DNA from 3 places in the Paenibacillus sp. HWE-109 genome. Region 3 is predicted to be linked to each of the others. Evidence: a T-box and tRNA genes for the amino acid it is inferred to sense, from the RefSeq annotation. Region 3 holds a T-box; the other regions hold tRNA genes.
The links. The T-box of region 3 lies ahead of tyrS (tyrosine--tRNA ligase). A T-box ahead of a tRNA ligase gene usually reads a tRNA of that ligase, here a tRNA-Tyr.

Region 1 (7,268 bases), 2.6 Mb from region 3:
CGGAGAAATTCCAATCGAACTCGGAGATAGCTGGTTCTCCCCGAAATAGCTTTAGGGCTAGCCTCGGAAGATGAGTTGTGGAGGTAAAGCACTGATTGGGTGCGGGGCCCGCCAAGGGTTACCAAGTCCAGTCAAACTCTGAATGCCACAAACTTTATTCCGGGAGTCAGACAGTGAGTGCTAAGATCCATTGTCAAAAGGGAAACAGCCCAGACCATCAGCTAAGGTCCCCAAGTGTGTGTTAAGTGGGAAAGGATGTGGAGTTGCACAGACAACCAGGATGTTGGCTTAGAAGCAGCCACCATTGAAAGAGTGCGTAATAGCTCACTGGTCGAGTGACTCTGCGCCGAAAATGTAACGGGGCTAAACACGCCACCGAAGCTATGGCTTGCACTTTGTGCATGGGTAGGGGAGCGTTGTATGTACGTTGAATTCTGACCGTAAGGACAGGTGGAGCGCATACAAGTGAGAATGCCGGTATAAGTAACGAAAAGATCAGTGAGAATCTGATCCGCCGAAAACCTAAGGGTTCCTGAGGAAGGCTCGTCCGCTCAGGGTAAGTCGGGACCTAAGGCGAGGCCGAAAGGCGTAGTCGATGGACAACAGGTGGAAATTCCTGTACCACCGTAGCCGTTATGAGCAATGGAGTGACGCAGAAGGATAGTGACGCAGACTGATGGATGTCTGTCCAAGCAGTGAGGCTGATGTGTAGGCAAATCCGCACATCGTAAGGCTGGGCTGTGATGGGGAGGGAAACTTTAAGTACCGAAGGTCATGATTTCACACTGCCAAGAAAAGCTTCTAGCCAGGCGAAGGTGCCCGTACCGCAAACCGACACAGGTGGGTGAGAAGAGAATTCTAAGGCGCGCGGAAGAACTCTCGTTAAGGAACTCGGCAAAATGACCCCGTAACTTCGGGAGAAGGGGTGCCTCGGTAGGGTGAATAGCCCGAGGGGGCCGCAGTGAAAAGGCCCAAGCGACTGTTTAGCAAAAACACAGGTCTGTGCGAAGCCGCAAGGCGAAGTATACGGGCTGACGCCTGCCCGGTGCTGGAAGGTTAAGAGGAGTGGTTAGGGGCAACCCGAAGCTATGAATTGAAGCCCCAGTAAACGGCGGCCGTAACTATAACGGTCCTAAGGTAGCGAAATTCCTTGTCAGGTAAATTCTGACCCGCACGAATGGCGTAACGACTTGGGCGCTGTCTCAACGAGAGATCCGGTGAAATTTTAATACCTGTGAAGATGCAGGTTACCCGCGACAAGACGGAAAGACCCCATGGAGCTTTACTGCAGCTTGATATTGGACTTTGGTACGATCTGTACAGGATAGGTGGGAGCCTTTGAAGCCTGAGCGCCAGCTTGGGTGGAGGCGCCGTTGGGATACCACCCTGATCGTATCGGAGTTCTAACCTGGTACCGTGATCCGGTATGGGGACAGTGTCAGGTGGGCAGTTTGACTGGGGCGGTCGCCTCCTAAAATGTAACGGAGGCGTTTAAAGGTTCCCTCAGAATGGTTGGAAATCATTCGCAGAGTGCAAAGGCATAAGGGAGCTTGACTGCGAGACCTACAAGTCGAGCAGGGACGAAAGTCGGACTTAGTGATCCGGTGGTACCGAATGGAAGGGCCATCGCTCAACGGATAAAAGCTACCCTGGGGATAACAGGCTTATCTCCCCCAAGAGTCCACATCGACGGGGAGGTTTGGCACCTCGATGTCGGCTCATCGCATCCTGGGGCTGAAGTAGGTCCCAAGGGTTGGGCTGTTCGCCCATTAAAGCGGTACGCGAGCTGGGTTCAGAACGTCGTGAGACAGTTCGGTCCCTATCTGTCGCGGGCGTAGGAAATTTGAGAGGAGCTGTCCTTAGTACGAGAGGACCGGGATGGACGTACCGCTGGTGTACCAGTTGTCTCGCCAGAGGCATAGCTGGGTAGCTATGTACGGAGGGGATAAGCGCTGAAAGCATCTAAGCGCGAAGCCCCCCTCAAGATGAGATTTCCCAGTATGTAAGACCCCTTGTAGACGACGAGGTTGATAGGTTCGAGGTGGAAGTGCGGCAACGTATGCAGCTGACGAATACTAATCGGTCGAGGGCTTAACCAATAAACCTAAATGTTACTTTACGCACGTTTCGTATCTAGTTTTCAAGGCGCAAATCACGCTTTGACTGTTTGGTGATGATGGCGGAGGGGACCCACGCGTTCCCATCTCGAACACGACCGTTAAGCCCTCCAGCGTCGATGGTACTTGAACCGCAGGGTTCTGGGAGAGTAGAACGTTGCCAAGCAGTTTACCCCTAGTGGGTATTTTTTTTGCTACCCTGTAAGCGTGCTTATCTTATAGGGGCCCTTAGCTCAGCTGGTTAGAGCGCACCCCTGATAAGGGTGAGGTCGGTGGTTCGAGTCCACTAGGGCCCACCAATATTCCCCAAAAAGTGAAGCTAAGCTTCGTAGGTAATTCCGATTACTTTTTCGGGGGCCCCATAACTATGCGGTCAATAACTTACGAGGGGCCATAGCTCAGCTGGGAGAGCGCCTGCCTTGCAAGCAGGAGGTCAGCGGTTCGATCCCGCTTGGCTCCACCAAATGTTCCCTGATAGCTCAGTTGGTAGAGCACTCGACTGTTAATCGAGTTGTCACAGGTTCGAGTCCTGTTCGGGGAGTACCTTTCTAGGAGAAGTGTCCGAGCGGCCGAAGGAGCACGATTGGAAATCGTGTAGGCGTCACAAGCGTCTCGAGGGTTCGAATCCCTCCTTCTCCGTCTCATTTCATACACAAGTTTGATTTCTTGGCGGCGTAGCTCAGCTGGCTAGAGCGTACGGTTCATACCCGTAAGGTCGGGGGTTCGAGCCCCTCTGCCGCTATTAATTAAATTGGAGAGATACCCAAGTGGCTATAAGGGGACCCTCTGCTAAGGGGTTAGACTGCGTAAGTGGTGCGAGGGTTCGAATCCCTCTCTCTCCGCCAGTAATTTCTTATAAGGCCCGTTGGTCAAGTGGTTAAGACACCTCCCTTTCACGGAGGTAACAGGGGTTCGAGTCCCCTACGGGTCACCATTAATTCCCTAATTTCTTATCCCATGGAGGCTTAGCTCAGCTGGGAGAGCATCTGCCTTACAAGCAGAGGGTCGGCGGTTCGATCCCGTCAGCCTCCACCATTTTCAACCTATTTGGAGCTGTGGTGTAGTGGCCTAACATGCCTGCCTGTCACGCAGGAGACCGCGGGTTCGAATCCCGTCAGCTCCGCCATTTTTACCAAAGTAAGAATTATGCCGTTGTAGCTCAACTGGTAGAGCAACTGACTTGTAATCAGTAGGTTGGGGGTTCAAGTCCTCTCGACGGCACCACAAGGCTTTAATATGGAGGCTTAGTGAAGTGGCTAAACACGGCAGACTGTAAATCTGCTCTCTCCGAGTTCGGTGGTTCGAATCCATCAGCCTCCATATACCTAATTTTATAGTGTGGCGGTCGTGGCGAAGGGGTTAACGCACTGGTTTGTGGATCCAGCATTCGCGGGTTCAAGTCCCGTCGTCCGCCCATTATTTTTAACCTATATTGGGGATTAGCCAAGCGGTAAGGCAACGGACTTTGACTCCGTCATGCCAAGGTTCAAATCCTTGATCCCCAGTATCTTCTTATGAGTCATTAGCTCAGTTGGTAGAGCACCTGACTTTTAATCAGGGTGTCGTAGGTTCGAATCCTACATGACTCACCACTTTACCCCAAAAAGTGAAGTGAAAGCTTCGAAGGGAATTCCGATTACTTTTCGGGGGCCCCAGCATTAACATGCGCGCGTATGGCGGAATTGGCAGACGCACTAGACTTAGGATTGTACTTCAAAAGGTTCGCTATATGACCGTTTTTTAAATGTCTCCTAACCGGAAATACGCTAAATTAAAACGCAATTGCGCTTCTTAACCGTAGGCACTACGGATTAGGAGGCTTTTTTATTTTTATAATTCGTAAGATTACGTACATTGAACACAATCAATGAATTTATAGGGGAAACAGCCCGTATAATTATCGTCTGAATCAGTCAGCATGGACTCAGCTATGAGAATCTATCTATAGAACTGTAGAGAACTGTAAAGAGCGTAATTTGACACTTGAGACGAAATCTTATTTACAAGCGTCTCGCGGACATAAACCGCTATCTTGGTGCATACAGGCTACTAGAAGTCACGCAGAATGACGTCGAATCGAAGTTTAAAACAGATGTTAAGACTACGTCGGTTAATATATACCTGTGAAGTGTTCGTGTACCGCAAACGCTTGCCACTCGATCGTTTGGAAGAGACAGAAGAAAATGTAAACTCTCAGCTCTCCAGAGGTGGCTATTCTAAGGGACATCGCAAGTATGAACGTAATAACAACTTAGAATGGATTCTTGGTGGGCTATGAATATACAAAAGAGAAAGCACTCCGAATGGAGTGCTCTTTTTAAGAATTAAGGGTGATTGATATTAAAAGTATATAATGCACTCGTGGACCAGTCAGATCCTTTTTGCCCTCTGATTTGAAAATATATAGTATCACCTGCTTGAATAGTTCCGCCAGGCCAATCTAATCCACCTGGTCCCTGATCACCGGCTGAACCCAATGACAGATATTGAGTACCGGTACGTAAAACCATATGCATGTCGTAGTTTAAGCCTGCTGGAGATTGTAGTGTTGCATTCCAGCTAGCATTGCTTCCAGTATCATTTGTCCAAGAATACCAGTCTACATCATCAGATGCATTGATTGTTGTAGAGACACCGCTTAGTGGTCCATTTAGCGAATAAGCTGTTGCAATCGAGTCTGCCCATCCATCATAAGCAAAAGCTGAGGTTGTGGCTCCAACCAAAGATATTGCACCAGCCAAAACTCCCACTACTAATTTTTTTTAAAATTTCTTTAGCAAAGCTATCACTCTCCCAAATTTAGTTATATAATTCCAACCAAATATATCACTTCCATCTATTTACATAAATAGTCCGGTGGAACCATTTGCTAGATACACAATTGCTACAATTGTCGAAAATATGTAGTTATTAATTAGATCGTAACAACGCTAGAATAAATCCTAAGATGGTTAATATTTCAAGTAAATATACGATTAAGAAAGAGTTGTATAACAAATTGGAGAACATAGGCGTTGCTCGATTTAAGGAAAGCATTCGGTAAACGAAGAGTCGGGAAAATTCACATATAAGTGTTATTTCTTTGTTTTTTTTTCTGTCCATCAATACGATAGTTGACTCATCCGCCCCCCTCATGGTATATTACTTTTCGCGGTTAAGAGATGCACTTCATACGAGATTCCGCTGACCGAAACAAATTCTGAATAGTAGGATCTAGCGTGGGGCATCGAATAAAGCGCGGTACCAATCCGTGAAAGAATTTTACAACATGCGCGTATGGCGGAATTGGCAGACGCACTAGACTTAGGATCTAGCGGGTGACCGTGGGGGTTCAAGTCCCTCTACGCGCATTAAATCCTCAGAAGTATTCATACTTCGTGAGGTACCCTGCGGAAGTGGCTCAGCGGTAGAGCATCGCCTTGCCAAGGCGAGGGTCGCGGGTTCGATCCCCGTCTTCCGCTTTTTAATTTGGCGCTATAGCCAAGTGGTAAGGCAGAGCTCTGCAAAAGCTTTACCCCCAGTTCGAATCTGGGTAGCGCCTTATTACTTATGCAAGCCGGAGTGGCGGAATCGGCAGACGCACAGGACTTAAAATCCTGCGATAGGTGACTATCGTACCGGTTCAAGTCCGGTCTTCGGCATTATCCCAACAACATATGCGCCCTTAGCTCAGCTGGATAGAGTATTTGACTACGAATCAAAAGGTCGGGAGTTCGAATCTCTCAGGGCGCGCCATCTTCAACCTGTTTGGCTTCGGGACGTAGCTCAGCTTGGTAGAGCACCTGCTTTGGGAGCAGGGGGTCGCATGTTCAAATCGTGTCGTCCCGACCATCAATTTCATAACGCGCGGGCGTAGTTTAATGGTAGAACTTCAGCCTTCCAAGCTGATCGCGCGGGTTCGATTCCCGCCGCCCGCTTACAGAAAGACCACCTTAGGGTGGTTTTTTTATTGTATAGACAATTGCCTTTAACAGGAAATTTGTTCAACTCGTCGAATCCTATACGTTTGCACTAGTCATAAACGAATAAAAGGAGATATCGATATGTCATTCACACAACATTTGGTAGATAAATACCAGGACGCTTGGCGTCAGACTCAGCTGCATCCATTTGTTCAGGAACTCGGGCAAGGTACTTTAGATCGTGATAAATTTCGCTTTTATATGATACAGGATTATTTATATTTGATTGATTATGCGAAATTGTTTGCACTCGGCGCAGTGAAAGCGACGGATTTGAAGACCATGGGCGAATTTGCAGCCCTGCTGCACTCGATTCTTCATGAGGAAATGGAATTGCATCGGTCCTACGCGGCACAGTTCGGCATTACAGAAGAGGAATTGGAGAAGACGGAGCCTTCACCTATCACGTTAGCCTATTCGCATTATATGCTTCATGCTGCACAGAACGGATCGTTGGCTGAATTGACCGCTGCTCTGCTTCCTTGCATGTGGAGTTATTGGGAGATTGGTGTGATGCTCAAAGAAATACCAGGCGCCGCGGATCACCCTGACTATGGGGAGTGGGTCCGAATGTATAGTTCCGAGGAGTTTGGCGAGCTAGCCCAGTGGTGCATTCGTTTAATGGATCGTTTGGCGGAAGGGAAATCAGGGGACGATTTGGCCAGACTGGAGACGATATTCTTAAATGCGACGCGGTATGAAACGATGTTCTGGGAGATGGCTTATCAGGGGCAGATGTGGCCTGTAGGCTCGTCAACATGAGGGATGACAGAGCAATAATCAAAGTTCTTTTCGTATGTAGTAGGAATAAATGGCGAAGCTTAACCGCTGAGAAAATATTCGCGGGACAAGCAGGATTGGATGTTCGGTCAGTAGGGACGGAAGAACAAGCAAGAGTTAGAATCACCAGTGGTCACGTAGGCTGGGCTGATGTTATTTTTGCTATGGAGAAGAAACATGTTAGACGTATAACCGAGAAATTTGGAGATATGTTGGGGGATAAAAAACTAATATGCCTGGATATTCCAGATGACTATCCCTTCATGGATGAAGAGCTGATAGAAATTTTGGAATCGCGGGTTGCGGAGTATATCGACTTGGTGTGAATTAATTTTGCAGAGATGACTAATGGACAAGGCTAGCCGAATATACATAGACGGAACCATCAGAAAGTTGTTTATCAACTAGG
Region 2 (7,268 bases), 3.3 Mb from region 3:
ACTGCTGCATCTTGCTTGCTCCATCAAGTGTAGCGGCTTCATATAACTCCTGATCAAAGCCGACAATCGCCGCCAAGTAAATAACCGATGAGTAGCCGACATATTTCCAGGTATTAACGATTGGCAGAATGAGCGTCCAATAACTCGCTTCCGAGTACCAATCAATCCCCTCGAAACCTAATGGTTCCAGAATGGATTTGTTGATAAATCCCGTTTCCATACTCAGAAATCCAAGAACCACATAACCGACAACTACCATGGACAAGAAATAAGGCAGAAACACGACCGATTGATAAAATTTAGATAAAAGTTTTTGTTTCACTTCATTCAACAATATCGCAATGGCGACACCGAAGACCAAATTTAACACGATAAATACGGCGTTGTAGAGCAGGGTATTTCTAGTAATCGTCCATGCGTCTGCCGTTGCGAACAAATATTTGAAGTTCTCGAATCCTGCCCATGGGCTTCCAAAAATACCATCCGTATAATTGATTTTCTTGAAAGCAATGAGAATGCCGAACATCGGCAAATAATTGTTAAGCAGTAAATACAGCACACCTGGAATAAGCATAAAATATAAGGCTTTCTTCTGAGAAAAATAGCTGACTTTCTTTGGTCTGACTTGCGCGGGATCGCTGATCTTCGCAGATAATTGCTCGGTTACTGCTTTGCTCATTGATCTTCCCCCTATCTGCTCTGAGTTCGTATGGCCGTGTGTTTCTCTCTCTTATGTCTTTATTATAGAAGTGAATGAACATCTGCTCTATAACCGATTGTGACCTCATTTCTGCTACTTTTGTTACTTTTCGCATCCGATTTCTTCCTTTTGTGCAAAAAAAAGAGCCACTTCCTATTGAAATGGCCCCTTGCTTATGTGGAAGTAGATTGTTCCTTGCGATACTCTCTGGGCGTTCGACCGGTTGATTTCTTGAACATCTTGGTAAAATAAGGGATGTTCTCGTATCCCACAATCTCTGCGATATCACCAATCTTGAGCTGGGAAGAGATCAATAATTCCTTCGATTTTTCCATCCGTTTGACCAAAATATAATCCGTTAGCGAGCTGCCCGTTTCCTTCTTAAAGAGTCGAGACAAATACGCCGGGTTAAAATGAACATATTCGGCAATTTGCTCCCGCGTAATATCTTCACGCAAATGATCGTCAATATAGGAGGAGATCTTCTGAATGACCGAAGCCTCGCCTTTTTCATTATTAATAACGAAATCCATCCCATTTAATATGACACGGTAACACCATACTTTGAATTGCAATAATGAACGTGTCACCGAGGCACTATCGGACAGATCGCGTGGCGCGAAGACATCCTGAAGGGTGAGACCACGTTTATGAAACACTTGAAAGATCATGTGCAGTAAAGCGTGATACGAAGATTCCAACGTTTCGATCGTTAGACTTGGCTCAGTCTCCAACATCGCAAAGATTTCATCCAGCTTACGCAGGACATCTTCCCTGCTGCCGAGATCAAAGAAAACGGAAATTCCTGATACCCAAGGAATCATTAGCACCTGTCCAGACGACTCGCGCTGTTCGTCAAAAGGGATAACACTATTAGACTCAGTAACATTGCTTCGTTCAGCTTCCAATAACTGCACGTACATTTCCAATAGACTGCCAAACTCTGTAGCTTCTCCGACATAGCAGCTTAAATCACAAAAGAAATATTCGTTGCAGGAACGAATATAATGTTCACACCGCTCGGCAAGATCGCCCCGATCGAATGATTGTTCCGGTGGCAGGTAGAACAGCACCAGGTTATTGCCGCTGCGGTCCTGCAGGACTGCCCCAGCGTCACTGCCTAAGATCAATTCCCCTGCGGCGTTGCGAAGCGCATACTCCATAATGTCTTCGTCGCGTGCGCTCAACTCCTTCTTCCACAGCTCCACAGAGATCAGCACAGGCAGTACGCGGCTCTCTGGCGCAAAACTCAGCTCATACAAAGCAATGAGCGATTCTAACGACGAGCGGGATGGCGGAATCCGCCTGGCCAAGAGATCCTGCCAAAACTTTTCCTCCAGCAATGGTTTATGCGTTTGAAATAAAGCATAGTATCTTTGCTGAATCTCATGAAAGCTTTGCGCTTCCCTAGACTCCTGAATCTTCTCGAGCGCCCGCCTGACAACATCTTTCAATTCCTCATAGTCAAAAGGCTTCAACATATAATCAAAAGATCCCGATTGCAGCGCAGTTCGCGTATACGAAAAATCCGCATGCCCTGTCAGGAATATGGTCTCCGTCCATGGGGAATGTTCCTTCACCCATTTAATAAGCTCAAGCCCGTTCATGTTCGGCATCTCAATATCGCAAATCATAACATCGATATGAGACTGTACGAGCCTCATCTTCGCTTCTTCTGCATCTAACGCCTCATAGACTTGTTCGATTCCGAGGAAAGCCCACTCAATCCCCTGAGTAACTCCCTGTACGGCATAAAACTCATCATCAACGACCAATATCTGGTATGTCATCGTTCATCTCAGCCTCATCTTCCACATAGATTGCGGGAATAGCGATTTGGACAATTGCCCCCTTGTCTGCCACATCATTGCTGAATACCAATTGTGCACGGTCCCCATAGCGCATCTGCAGTCTTAATAACACATTCTGGAGACCCAGATGTCCTTCTTCACCCGCATGTTCATGCCAGCGATTCATTCGCAGCTTATCGAGGATCTCCGGCTTAAAACCGACGCCATTATCCTTCACTTGCACCCAAATGGTCTTCGCTTCAACGCCGTCTTTCACAAGCATGACTTCTCTCACTTCAATCTTGATCATAAAAAGCTCACGGCGATTCATGAAACCATGAATAATTGAATTCTCTACCAACGTTTGAATCGTGAGCGGAAGAATCGAACAGTGACCTAGCTCATCTGGAAGATTGATCTCATAAGTAAGCTTGCCTGGGAAGCGAAGCTTCTGAATTTCCAAGTAATTCTGAATATGCTTGATCTCCGCCTCCACGGTCACCGTTCTTCTTGATGTTGTAATATTAAACCGGAAGTATTCAGCCAAGTAACGGGCCATTTTCTGAATAACATCGTATTGCTTAGTTGCCGCGAGGCTTGTGATAATATTCAACGTATTCAAGTAAAAATGCGGTTTAATCTGCACCTGCAAATGTTTAAATTCGGCCTCTTTCGTAAGCAGCTGTTGCTCATAGATATCAATTTTCAGATTGGAAATTTCTCCGACCATATTATTGAACGTGCGTATTACAAAAGCAAACTCCGTCGTATTGTCCGGCTCAAGTTGAACATCCCAATCCCCACGGGTAATCCGCTGCATCCCTCGGATGAGCTTCTTCATCGGTGTAAGCAATACTTTTCTAACAAATATGAAGTAAAAGGATAAAATCAGCAGCCCGCCAAGTGGAATCATATAGATTGCCAACCGGAAAAAGGGCAAATTCTTCAGCATACTGGCTTCCGGAATAAGAACAACATACTTGATTGGTACCATCGTTGCTGGAATAGCTACCAGTAAATATGACAGTTCATTCTTGTAATCGGTTACAGATTGATACGGCTTTTCTTGAGGCTCTGGCATTTTGGCTGCCATTGCAATTTGCTGCTCCGTCAATTTGGTGCCCGATGCCACCTCGCCATCCAAACTCATCAGTGCAGCCCCGCCGCCGCTGTTCTCCACATCCAAAAACTTCAAAGGCTCAGCCACGGTGTTCGCCTTAATCCAACATCCAACCACTAAATTATTGTTGCGGATTAATTTGAGGAACGCAGTCTCATCGCCCACCTTAATGAGCTGCCAAGAACCAATCTTCTGCATCTCGTCGTCTTTGGGATTCGCTTCTATGTAATCTGCGATCACTTTCTCGTTCAAGTAATAGTCAGATCGTGTATTCAGCACAATATCTTTATCCTTGATATTATACAAAAAAATGGTGTCAATCACTTGGAAGTATCCCAAATCCACCTGAAACCGCGTGAAAATCTTTTGCTTTGTCAGCATATAATCATCCGTGCCATATTCCATGAAATTCAAGAGATTCACGTCTGGCTCACGATCGTTGACCAAATTCAAATAATTATTGATTTCCTTCATCTGCTTATCCACTTGCTTCACATAATCCGCCAATAGGTTTCTGTTGGCTCCTGAGACTTGCTCCCTTACAACGCTAATCGCGTAATGGTTATTATAGTACAAGAAAATAATAAGTGGAGAAATAATAATCACAAATCCGGCCACAAACTTAAAAGTAAGAGATTTTCTCCAATTCAATCACGATCGCATCCTTTGCGGCTGACATGTTCTCCCAAATAATCACTTATAGGGTAACCTTCGTAATGGACAACCGTCAAGACAAATAAAAAAGCTCATGAAATCAATTGATTTCATGAGCTTCTTCTTCTATACCGGCAAGAGGACTCGAACCTCCACCCTTTCGGACTCGATTTTGAGTCGAGCGCGTCTGCCATTCCGCCATGCCGGCATATAAAGTTGTAAATCAATGGTGCCGAAGACCAGACTTGAACTGGTACGGTAGTCACCTACCGCAGGATTTTAAGTCCTGTGCGTCTGCCGATTCCGCCACTCCGGCTAATAAGATAATGTGGAGGCGCCACCCAGATTCGAACTGGGGGTAAAGCTTTTGCAGAGCTCTGCCTTACCACTTGGCTATGGCGCCTTAGTAATAATGGAGCGGAAGACGGGGATCGAACCCGCGACCCTCGCCTTGGCAAGGCGATGCTCTACCGCTGAGCCACTTCCGCATATAAAACTGGGGATCAAGGATTTGAACCTTGGCATGACGGAGTCAAAGTCCGTTGCCTTACCGCTTGGCTAATCCCCATTATCTTGCATGTTGGTAATAATGGGCGGACGACGGGACTTGAACCCGCGAATGCTGGATCCACAAACCAGTGCGTTAACCCCTTCGCCACGACCGCCACAATATTAAGTTTTTACTTTTTTGGCAGGGGCAGCAGGAATTGAACCCACACCAAAGGTTTTGGAGACCTTTGTTCTACCCTTAAACTATGCCCCTAGAAAAAGTAAATGGAGGCTGATGGATTCGAACCACCGAACTCGGAGAGAGCAGATTTACAGTCTGCCGTGTTTAGCCACTTCACTAAGCCTCCATGATGTAAAACCTTTGATTCTTTGTGGTGCCGTCGAGAGGACTTGAACCCCCAACCTACTGATTACAAGTCAGTTGCTCTACCAGTTGAGCTACAACGGCTTATTTAATTAAGAAATGGTGGCTTTGGACGGAATCGAACCGCCGACACGAGGATTTTCAGTCCTCTGCTCTACCGACTGAGCTACAAAGCCTTGCTTACTTTTTGAAGAAAAATGGCGGAGCTGACGGGATTCGAACCCGCGGTCTCCTGCGTGACAGGCAGGCATGTTAGGCCACTACACCACAGCTCCATGCTAAGTACAATATCTTCTTGCAGAAGATGAATTGGTTGCGGGGGCAGGATTTGAACCTGCGGCCTTCGGGTTATGAGCCCGACGAGCTACCGGGCTGCTCCACCCCGCGTCGTTAATTATAATTCACGTTTCCATGCTTTGCAAGTCTCACTTTAAAAGTAAAACTTGATGGAGGCTGACGGGATCGAACCGCCGACCCTCTGCTTGTAAGGCAGATGCTCTCCCAGCTGAGCTAAGCCTCCATGGGAGTAATGAATGGTGACCCGTAGGGGACTCGAACCCCTGTTACCTCCGTGAAAGGGAGGTGTCTTAACCACTTGACCAACGGGCCTTGCTAGAAAGATAGTGGCGGAGAGAGAGGGATTCGAACCCTCGAGACGCTTGTGACGCCTACACGATTTCCAATCGTGCTCCTTCGGCCAGCTCGGACACCTCTCCATATGGCTCCCCGAACAGGACTCGAACCTGTGACAACTCGATTAACAGTCGAGTGCTCTACCAACTGAGCTATCAGGGAATAGGAAAACTTATGACAAGGATTTATTCCTTGAAAACTAGATACGAAACGTGCGTAAAGTAACATTTAGGTTTATTGGTTAAGCCCTCGACCGATTAGTATTCGTCAGCTGCATACGTTGCCGCACTTCCACCTCGAACCTATCAACCTCGTCGTCTACAAGGGGTCTTACATACTGGGAAATCTCATCTTGAGGGGGGCTTCGCGCTTAGATGCTTTCAGCGCTTATCCCCTCCGTACATAGCTACCCAGCTATGCCTCTGGCGAGACAACTGGTACACCAGCGGTACGTCCATCCCGGTCCTCTCGTACTAAGGACAGCTCCTCTCAAATTTCCTACGCCCGCGACAGATAGGGACCGAACTGTCTCACGACGTTCTGAACCCAGCTCGCGTACCGCTTTAATGGGCGAACAGCCCAACCCTTGGGACCTACTTCAGCCCCAGGATGCGATGAGCCGACATCGAGGTGCCAAACCTCCCCGTCGATGTGGACTCTTGGGGGAGATAAGCCTGTTATCCCCAGGGTAGCTTTTATCCGTTGAGCGATGGCCCTTCCATTCGGTACCACCGGATCACTAAGTCCGACTTTCGTCCCTGCTCGACTTGTAGGTCTCGCAGTCAAGCTCCCTTATGCCTTTGCACTCTGCGAATGATTTCCAACCATTCTGAGGGAACCTTTAAACGCCTCCGTTACATTTTAGGAGGCGACCGCCCCAGTCAAACTGCCCACCTGACACTGTCCCCATACCGGATCACGGTACCAGGTTAGAACTCCGATACGATCAGGGTGGTATCCCAACGGCGCCTCCACCCAAGCTGGCGCTCAGGCTTCAAAGGCTCCCACCTATCCTGTACAGATCGTACCAAAGTCCAATATCAAGCTGCAGTAAAGCTCCATGGGGTCTTTCCGTCTTGTCGCGGGTAACCTGCATCTTCACAGGTATTAAAATTTCACCGGATCTCTCGTTGAGACAGCGCCCAAGTCGTTACGCCATTCGTGCGGGTCAGAATTTACCTGACAAGGAATTTCGCTACCTTAGGACCGTTATAGTTACGGCCGCCGTTTACTGGGGCTTCAATTCATAGCTTCGGGTTGCCCCTAACCACTCCTCTTAACCTTCCAGCACCGGGCAGGCGTCAGCCCGTATACTTCGCCTTGCGGCTTCGCACAGACCTGTGTTTTTGCTAAACAGTCGCTTGGGCCTTTTCACTGCGGCCCCCTCGGGCTATTCACCCTACCGAGGCACCCCTTCTCCCGAAGTTACGGGGTCATTTTGCCGAGTTCCTTAACGAGAGTTCTTCCGCGCGCCTTAGAATTCTCTTCTCACCCACC
Region 3 (7,268 bases):
GGCTTGAAAGCAGGTATATGAAGGGTTATACTAGACAAGTATTATTCGACACGGACGACAAAGGGGGGCATACGTATGGACGGAGAACCGAGGAGTAGCATCTGCAAGTTTGGCAAACAATTTCATAGTGTAGGAATGCAGTCGGTTATTCCTTCATTCGGAGCCTAGTACTGCCCGATGAACACAACCGGCTGATTCCATGCAAAGGGGTGGATCAGATGAAAACACGGTGGGTTCAAGATGGCATTTTTACGTTAGTTGATGACGTGACTGTCGCACTTACGCCTCCAACGAGAGGCTTTTATTGGATTGACGCGGGAATCGAAGATTTAGAACTTCTTCAGCCTATGTTCCATCTCCATGACTTGGCGGTCGAGGACTGCTTAAGTGAAGAGGAACAGCGTCCCAAAATTGAAATTTATGATTCCCATTATTTTATTGTGATTAATAGCATTCGTTTCGATGACGAGGAGATTTTCCTTCGTGCACTCAATATTTTCCTAAGCAAACATGTCATTATCACCGTTACACGGCAGAAAATTAATGAAATCCGTGCCCTAAAGCCATTCCTCTGGGAAGAGGAAGTGAACAGCGCCGACCGATTCCTCTACCATCTCGTCGATCTTGTCGTCGATAATTACGTCGCCGTTGGCGATCGTATCGAGGCCAAGATTGAAAAGCTGGAAGAAGACATCCTCATGGCTACCAAGAAATCTCATTTGAATGAGATTATTGGGCTTCGTTCCGAAATTCTCTGGCTCAAAAAAGTGCTGGTTCCGCAGCGCGATGTCATTGGAACTTTAGGCAAGAAAGAACTTAGATTGATTGATCATCAATTGCAAAAGTATTTTGGCGATATTTATGAGAACGCCGTGAAAATCGTCGATACCTTCGATACGCTGCGCGATCTGATGGGCAACTTACGAGAGGCTTACCAGTCCAGCCTAGCGAACCGAGCGAATGATATCATGCGCGTCTTCACGGCGCTGACAACTATCTTCATGCCGCTAACCTTCATCACCGGCGTGTTCGGGATGAACTTCGATAATATTCTAGGACTGCATGTTGCTCATGGCGATGAATTTGTGCTAGCCTTCATGGGCGTACTAGGCATTGCGATGTATATCCTTTTCCGAAAAAAAGAATGGCTATGAACGAATCCGCGGAACACAAGATAAGGGCTTCTTGCAAGCAGCACGCTGCTAACAAGAAGCCCTTATCTGATTTAAACCAACTTAATTTGAATAAATTTACGTTTACCTACCTGCACAATATCTCCGTCACTCGGCTCAATTGATGCTTGAATATCCGTTATCTTTTGTTCATTGATCCTCACTGCACCCTGCTCCACGCTTCGTCTTGCATCGCCGTTAGAAACACTCATGCCCAGATTAACGAGAAGTTGAATGATGGAGAGCTGGCCGTTGGCCAGCTGACTAACAGGCAGCTGCCCTTCCTCCATTTCATCCGGCAATGCCTTCTTCTGAAAGACGGTTATGAAATGCTGCTCAGCTTCATCTGCCGCTTGTTCGTTATGGTACATGCGGACGTAGGATTTGGCCAGCTTCAGCTTTGCATCTCTTGGGTGGACCGTCCCTGCTTCCAAACCTTCCTTCAGCTTATCCAAGTCTTCATTGGACAACATCGTCGTCAACTCATAGTACTTGATCATGAGGGTATCTGGAATTGACATCGTTTTACCGAAAATATCGTTCGGGTGCTCATCGATGCCGATGTAATTGCGCAGACTCTTGCTCATCTTCTGGACACCATCGAGTCCTTCCAGCAGCGGCATCAGAATAGCCACCTGCCCTTCTTTCATCTCGTAAGCCCCTTGCAGTGTGCGGCCCATCAAAATATTGAAGGTCTGGTCGGTCCCCCCCAGTTCAATGTCTGTTTCAAGCGAAACCGAATCATAGGCCTGCATCAAGGGATAGAAAAACTCATGCACATGTATGGGCTGATTGGCTGCATATCTTTTGGCAAAATCGTCCCGTTCAAGCATGCGCGCTACCGTAACTTTGCCCGCCAGCTTGAGCACATCATCAAACTTCAGCGCTCCTAGCCAACTTGAATTGTAGTAAAAGGTCGTTTTGGTAAAATCCAAAATTTTGGTCAGTTGTGTCTGATAGGTCTGCGCATTATGCTGCACATCTTCCTCGGACAACTGTTTGCGCGTTTCCGATTTGCCTGTAGGATCCCCGATCCGCCCTGTGAAGTCGCCAATAATGAGCTGCACCTCATGCCCCAAATCCTGAAATTGCCGCAGTTTCTGCAAGACGACGGTATGACCGATGTGAATATCGGGAGCAGATGGGTCTAGCCCCAATTTCACTCTCAGGGGAATGCCAGTCACCACCGCTTTGATAATTTTCTGTTTGAGCGCTTCTTCCGGCACAATGCTAGCAGTACCTCGTTTGATGATGAGAAGCTGACGTTCTACTTCCTTCTGTTGTTCATCGGTTAACTGATTCCATGTCAACATATGATCCCTCCTCCTCCAAATGAGAACACAAAAAAGACAACCTCCTTGTCCACAAAGGGACGAGAAGATTGTCTCGCGGTACCACCCTAATTAAAGAGAACGATTTGCCAATTGCGCGCAAAAATTCCCTTTCACTTCGTTATTTAACGACAAATAAATGCCGGGTATAAGCTACTGGTGCCCTTGCGGACAGGTTCCCTTAACCAACTCAGAACTGTAATTCAGAACTATGCTTGCATCGGTTTGCACCTGACACCGACTCTCTGCAGCAGTGGCATTTCTCCTACTTAGGGCGCAGCCCCTGTTCGTCATCGCTTTGCTTGATATGTAGATTATTGATTATTTAAACACATTAGCTGACCGCTGTCAATCTTAGCTTGCCGCTTGCCCGCTAAGACTCTCTTTCTCCCTGCGGAAACGCAAGCGGAGCAGGCGCAGCCACTCGTAGGCTCGGTCGAGTTCTTTCCCTTTGAGCTCTTCCGTGCCGATCAGCCGCTGCAGCACTGGCTTCAGATACCGGTCACCTTCGGATTCAAAAGCGTTCCACGCTTTTATTTGCTCTTCGTCGGCGATCGAAATCAGTTCCGCTTCAACAAGCGGATCCATATCATAGCCCTCTCTGTCCAATTCCTCTACCCAGAGCAGAAGCTCCCGGCGAGGCATCGTTAAGACAGCCTGAAGGTCCCCTAAGCTGCCTCCGCCTGCCACGATTTCCAGCAGCTTGCGCTTGCTGACTTCGCGATCCAGCTCCATACGCAGCTTCTGCTCTTTCTGAGCGAGCAGCCATGCATCGAATTTGGCGGTATCGACACGCTTAGCCACCCAGTCTAGCGGAAAGCCGTTCGTACGCGTGTGCTCAGCTGTCAGCAGCAGCACGTCTGCCGCGTACATCGCCGTCTTCTGCTCGCCAAAGCCTGGGAGCTGCTGCAGCTCCTCCTTACTTTGCGGCAGGAAAACAGAGATCATCCGCAGCACACGGTTTGTGGCGAGGATGTACGGTGCTTTCCCCTCACGGGCAGCCTGCTCTCTTCGCCAAGCACGCAGTGATTCGTATACCTCTTCACTTGGATTCTCTTCACAGTAGTACGTCAGCATCTGCGACATTCTAGCCTTGCCGGACAACGTTTGTGCCGATTCCAAGTCCGTATGAACTAAGGGCCGAAAGCCAAATCTTACTTTCTCACGCAGCCCTTGACGGAAGGCACCCAGCATTTCATCCCAGCTTAATCCCTGGTACCATTCATCTTGCATCAGCTTGCCTGCTTGATCAGGCTCACTCCACAGGACACTCCAAATGCCTTGATCTTCGCCAATTGAGATTTGTGCTGATAGGACGCTATGATCCCCCATTTCCTTCTCCAATGTGTTCAAAAAAACAATGTTCATTCTTTCTCCTCCCAACGACACAAAATAGTTTCAGAAAACGAAAAAGCACCCAATCAGCGCTAGGCTGAAAAGGTGCTTCCCTCTTCCTAATATCCATATTGTACCATGTCTGTCAGATAGGCGCAAGATAAGTTTTGTTGACAGGCTGATATCGGTTATAATGAATTGCATACTAGAAAGAGAATGGAGGGCCCTTATGTCTGATTATGACTTTTTATACGATCATCAAGAAGAAACGACAACACGGTTCGTCTGTTTTGTTGGCAATGCTTTACACCGTTTCGATCTTGCCATTATGACTACAAGCCGTTTTTTCGGTAAAAAACTCGTGATCGATTTGCAATCCGGCCGCAGTGCTGTAATGGGTCCCGATGATTTGGCCGAAGAAGGCTACCTGGAGCATGTGTTCAAATTGAATGAAGAGCAAGCCCTGGAATTGAACGAATTCTTATCGCAAGTAATCGGTTCTATTCATTTTACGGATATTTAAGCTCTTCGCGGGGGACACTGGAAAAAGCTTGAGCAACCCTGAAAAGGAGGCTTTTTTCATGAGTAACGAATCGTCAGACCACAACCAAGAGCGGAATCCCGGCTTTATTTCGGAAGATCTAGATGCTTACACCGATCTCGAGACAGTCGAATCCCAGCGCAATGACCTAATCCCCGAAGAGTTTCCCGAGGGTCCCTACGGCACGAGCCTGCTAGCCGAATCCCTGGGCAAAAGCACACCATGGCGTAAGGATCAACGACCGCCTAATCGATTTTCCTATGAGAATCACGAGCTTCACGAGGGCTTGAAACGGGACTACCCCGGTGAAGATGATAATCGCAATGAACCAACTCTTGCAAACTCCTCGTCTGAATGAGGAAACTGTTTCAATGAAAAAGGAGCTAAGCGGCTTGTCTGCTTAGCTCCTTTTTTTGGGCGTCTACTGCTGCAAGCCTCAGAGCAGAAACCTTTTGAAACCGCGGTGAACACGTTCTTTAGATCAGCGCCCCTTACGAACTCAATACACTTTATTTGATCAAAATGGGGCATTTGAAAAATCTAATGAATCCCCGACACGTTATCTCAAGCAAACAATCACCATTCCGCCTACAAGCTGCTCAATAGCGCCATTTGAGTTCATTAGATTTTCAAAGTAGCCATTTTCTTGTCAATAAGCATCATACAGTTCATTAGAAGTGTACGGAATGATTGTGGGGGCGCGGGCGCTGGAGAGCCAACCTCCATAGTGCGAGGTCTATTCCTATTATTTGCCCAACAATTCCAAGTGACGGCCAATATGGTGGCGAAGTCCTGCGGCGAAGGCATCTTCTTGTTCAGCCAGCGTCTGGAAGAATTCGTCGGCAAATTGGTAGCTGCCATCCTCATTCTTCGCTTGCAAGAGAATGCCATACGTGATGTGCAGCAGCTGGCGGGCATTGTTTTCTTCCATATAACCCGGCAGATCCGCATCGCTCACTTCAGCCAGAGGGACGATAGCGTTGATGTCCGTTGTCACATGATAGTATGCTGTCGCTTCCTTGAAATGCTCGAACGCATATTGGTGCATGCGGCGGTAGAGGGATGGATTGACTTTCGCTACGACGCGCACCGCTTCAAGCCAGTTCGTACCGGCTGTTTTGATATGGAACAAACCGTTCGTGTATTGCCCGATCAGCGGGAAAACGCTGAATTTATCACTGCCGGAATGAATGCTTAGCTTGTATTCAAAGTGTACGGCTATCGCGGCATGGCTGGCCAACTCCCGCTCAAACTGCGCGATGTCGCCAATATAGTCGATTCCCTTCTGGAACTCGCCACAGAAGCGCGGCGCCATGCTGAAAATTGCAACCCCGCGATCGCGCAGCTCATTCGCCACCAAATAGTGCGCTTCCGGCGATGTCGGTGTCGCCGTCTCGTCGATGGAGATCTCGAAATCGACTGCGCGATCCAAGGTCACGATGTACTTGCGGAAGATCGCTTCCATGAAATTGATCGCAGCATCATAGATCAGCACATCTTTCTTCAGCGCTTCCGGCGTATACGCCAATGTCGCACCAGGCACATTCGGCGCTGACAGTAAGTAGCGTCCTTCATAATGGCTGCGCAGATTTGCCGGCAGCTGCTCATATTTGGCTGCAATTTCCGCTTCTGATAAGGATTCGATCGTATTATCAATATTTTCCGAGCAATCGAGTGTCAGCATCGTGAAACCAAGACGCAGCGCATACTCGATGTCTTCTTCTTTCTTCAAATGGTCGCCGTCAGCGCCATAACCATCCTTATAGCCTTCTTGGAGGACGGCATAAGCCGCAGCATCCAAGACATCCTCATACGTGCGTCCTGTTAAAGCAAGCTCACGAATGCTTTGCTGAGCTAGAACGGGACGAATATCTTTGCCGCGAATCGTTTGAATATGACCTGGGCTTGCAATGCCAAGTCGGTCGCCTAACCCCATCGTAGCGACCTGCGTACCGAAAGCTTGTGGCGCGGTGTAGGGCAGAAATTGATTAAGCAGCAGACGATTCTCATGGGATAAAGGCGCTATTTTGCCGCCATCCACGATCTCGCCTTGCAGTTGATCATAAAGATCGCCTTCACCAACAGCAATTAATTTCTTGCCAGCTTCTGTTCTTATCAGAGCAAGAGAAGTGCTGCCGACATGTGTAAAAGAGGCTTCGTATACATAGATATCAGGTGATGCGAATGCCGATATATTTCCCGATTGGATAGCTTCGATGAGTTGTTTCATGAGATAAATCCTCCTTTATATTTGCAAGCGTTTGCTGACTTCTTATACCTTAATCATATCGCAAGCAAGGAGCGTTTTCTCATCATCTATTCCTATTTTCCGCTAAAACTATTCATATCTTTCACTAAAAACATGCTATACTAGCTCCATAACGGATTAACGATCAAAGGAGTCCTCCCGATGTCCCGCACTGTCACTTATGGAAACGAAGAAGAAGGTCCCTTCTATATCCAACATATTCATCGGTCCGGTTCTTTTGAACGGACTCAGCATATGCATGATCTATTCGAGATTTATTATTTGTATGAAGGCGAACGCATGTATTTCATACGTGATCGTTCCTATCTGATTCTCCCTGGCGATCTGGTATTGATTAACCGGCGAGATGTTCATGCGACCTCTGATTCGGATAAACTTGGACATGCGCGGGTTGTGATCAATTTCAGCGACACTTTTCTGGGCAGTGCGCTCAAGGACGCTCCCTTCCTGCTCGATGCCATTACCCATAGAACGCCTGTATTGCGGCTTGATCTGCCTACCCGGCGCATAGTCGAAGATATTTTCGGCAAAATGGTTCATGAAGCCAAAGAAAATCAGCTCGGCCAAGATTTCGCGCTTGCGCATTATTTGGTTGAGCTGCTGCTGCTGACGGCCCGTTA

Region 1: it encodes a tRNA-Tyr, which carries the amino acid that the T-box ahead of tyrS (tyrosine--tRNA ligase) is inferred to sense. The anticodon was not compared.
Region 2: it encodes a tRNA-Tyr, which carries the amino acid that the T-box ahead of tyrS (tyrosine--tRNA ligase) is inferred to sense. The anticodon was not compared.

The regions. Positions count from the first base shown of each region.
Region 1 covers NZ_CP091881.1:8,175,624-8,182,891, forward strand. The annotation lists rRNA gene LOZ80_RS35265 (23S ribosomal RNA) at 1-2,099, shown strand, start outside; rRNA gene rrf (5S ribosomal RNA) at 2,167-2,283, shown strand; tRNA gene LOZ80_RS35275 (tRNA-Ile) at 2,340-2,416, shown strand; tRNA gene LOZ80_RS35280 (tRNA-Ala) at 2,505-2,580, shown strand; tRNA gene LOZ80_RS35285 (tRNA-Asn) at 2,586-2,658, shown strand; tRNA gene LOZ80_RS35290 (tRNA-Ser) at 2,669-2,756, shown strand; tRNA gene LOZ80_RS35295 (tRNA-Met) at 2,786-2,859, shown strand; tRNA gene LOZ80_RS35300 (tRNA-Ser) at 2,871-2,962, shown strand; tRNA gene LOZ80_RS35305 (tRNA-Glu) at 2,977-3,051, shown strand; tRNA gene LOZ80_RS35310 (tRNA-Val) at 3,077-3,152, shown strand; tRNA gene LOZ80_RS35315 (tRNA-Asp) at 3,167-3,243, shown strand; tRNA gene LOZ80_RS35320 (tRNA-Thr) at 3,266-3,341, shown strand; tRNA gene LOZ80_RS35325 (tRNA-Tyr) at 3,356-3,437, shown strand; tRNA gene LOZ80_RS35330 (tRNA-His) at 3,459-3,531, shown strand; tRNA gene LOZ80_RS35335 (tRNA-Gln) at 3,551-3,622, shown strand; tRNA gene LOZ80_RS35340 (tRNA-Lys) at 3,634-3,709, shown strand; gene LOZ80_RS35345 (hypothetical protein) at 4,442-4,858, opposite strand; tRNA gene LOZ80_RS35350 (tRNA-Leu) at 5,388-5,467, shown strand; tRNA gene LOZ80_RS35355 (tRNA-Gly) at 5,507-5,578, shown strand; tRNA gene LOZ80_RS35360 (tRNA-Cys) at 5,588-5,658, shown strand; tRNA gene LOZ80_RS35365 (tRNA-Leu) at 5,673-5,758, shown strand; tRNA gene LOZ80_RS35370 (tRNA-Arg) at 5,776-5,852, shown strand; tRNA gene LOZ80_RS35375 (tRNA-Pro) at 5,872-5,948, shown strand; tRNA gene LOZ80_RS35380 (tRNA-Gly) at 5,964-6,034, shown strand; gene tenA (thiaminase II) at 6,161-6,841, shown strand; gene LOZ80_RS35390 (low molecular weight protein tyrosine phosphatase family protein) at 6,859-7,185, shown strand.
Region 2 covers NZ_CP091881.1:8,923,311-8,930,578, reverse strand. The annotation lists gene LOZ80_RS38415 (ABC transporter permease) at 1-679, opposite strand, end outside; gene LOZ80_RS38410 (response regulator) at 874-2,490, opposite strand; gene LOZ80_RS38405 (sensor histidine kinase) at 2,465-4,261, opposite strand; tRNA gene LOZ80_RS38400 (tRNA-Leu) at 4,394-4,472, opposite strand; tRNA gene LOZ80_RS38395 (tRNA-Leu) at 4,492-4,580, opposite strand; tRNA gene LOZ80_RS38390 (tRNA-Cys) at 4,594-4,667, opposite strand; tRNA gene LOZ80_RS38385 (tRNA-Gly) at 4,678-4,752, opposite strand; tRNA gene LOZ80_RS38380 (tRNA-Gln) at 4,761-4,832, opposite strand; tRNA gene LOZ80_RS38375 (tRNA-His) at 4,857-4,929, opposite strand; tRNA gene LOZ80_RS38370 (tRNA-Trp) at 4,954-5,027, opposite strand; tRNA gene LOZ80_RS38365 (tRNA-Tyr) at 5,040-5,121, opposite strand; tRNA gene LOZ80_RS38360 (tRNA-Thr) at 5,147-5,222, opposite strand; tRNA gene LOZ80_RS38355 (tRNA-Phe) at 5,239-5,314, opposite strand; tRNA gene LOZ80_RS38350 (tRNA-Asp) at 5,337-5,413, opposite strand; tRNA gene LOZ80_RS38345 (tRNA-Met) at 5,449-5,525, opposite strand; tRNA gene LOZ80_RS38340 (tRNA-Val) at 5,586-5,658, opposite strand; tRNA gene LOZ80_RS38335 (tRNA-Glu) at 5,673-5,747, opposite strand; tRNA gene LOZ80_RS38330 (tRNA-Ser) at 5,763-5,854, opposite strand; tRNA gene LOZ80_RS38325 (tRNA-Asn) at 5,858-5,933, opposite strand; rRNA gene LOZ80_RS38320 (23S ribosomal RNA) at 6,009-7,268, opposite strand, start outside.
Region 3 covers NZ_CP091881.1:5,583,688-5,590,955, forward strand. The annotation lists gene corA (magnesium/cobalt transporter CorA) at 219-1,154, shown strand; gene tyrS (tyrosine--tRNA ligase) at 1,226-2,482, opposite strand; T-box leader at 2,538-2,806, opposite strand; gene LOZ80_RS23770 (HRDC domain-containing protein) at 2,858-3,871, opposite strand; gene LOZ80_RS23775 (DUF3055 domain-containing protein) at 4,068-4,361, shown strand; gene LOZ80_RS23780 (hypothetical protein) at 4,420-4,737, shown strand; gene LOZ80_RS23785 (tagaturonate epimerase family protein) at 5,125-6,609, opposite strand; gene LOZ80_RS23790 (helix-turn-helix domain-containing protein) at 6,790-7,268, shown strand, end outside.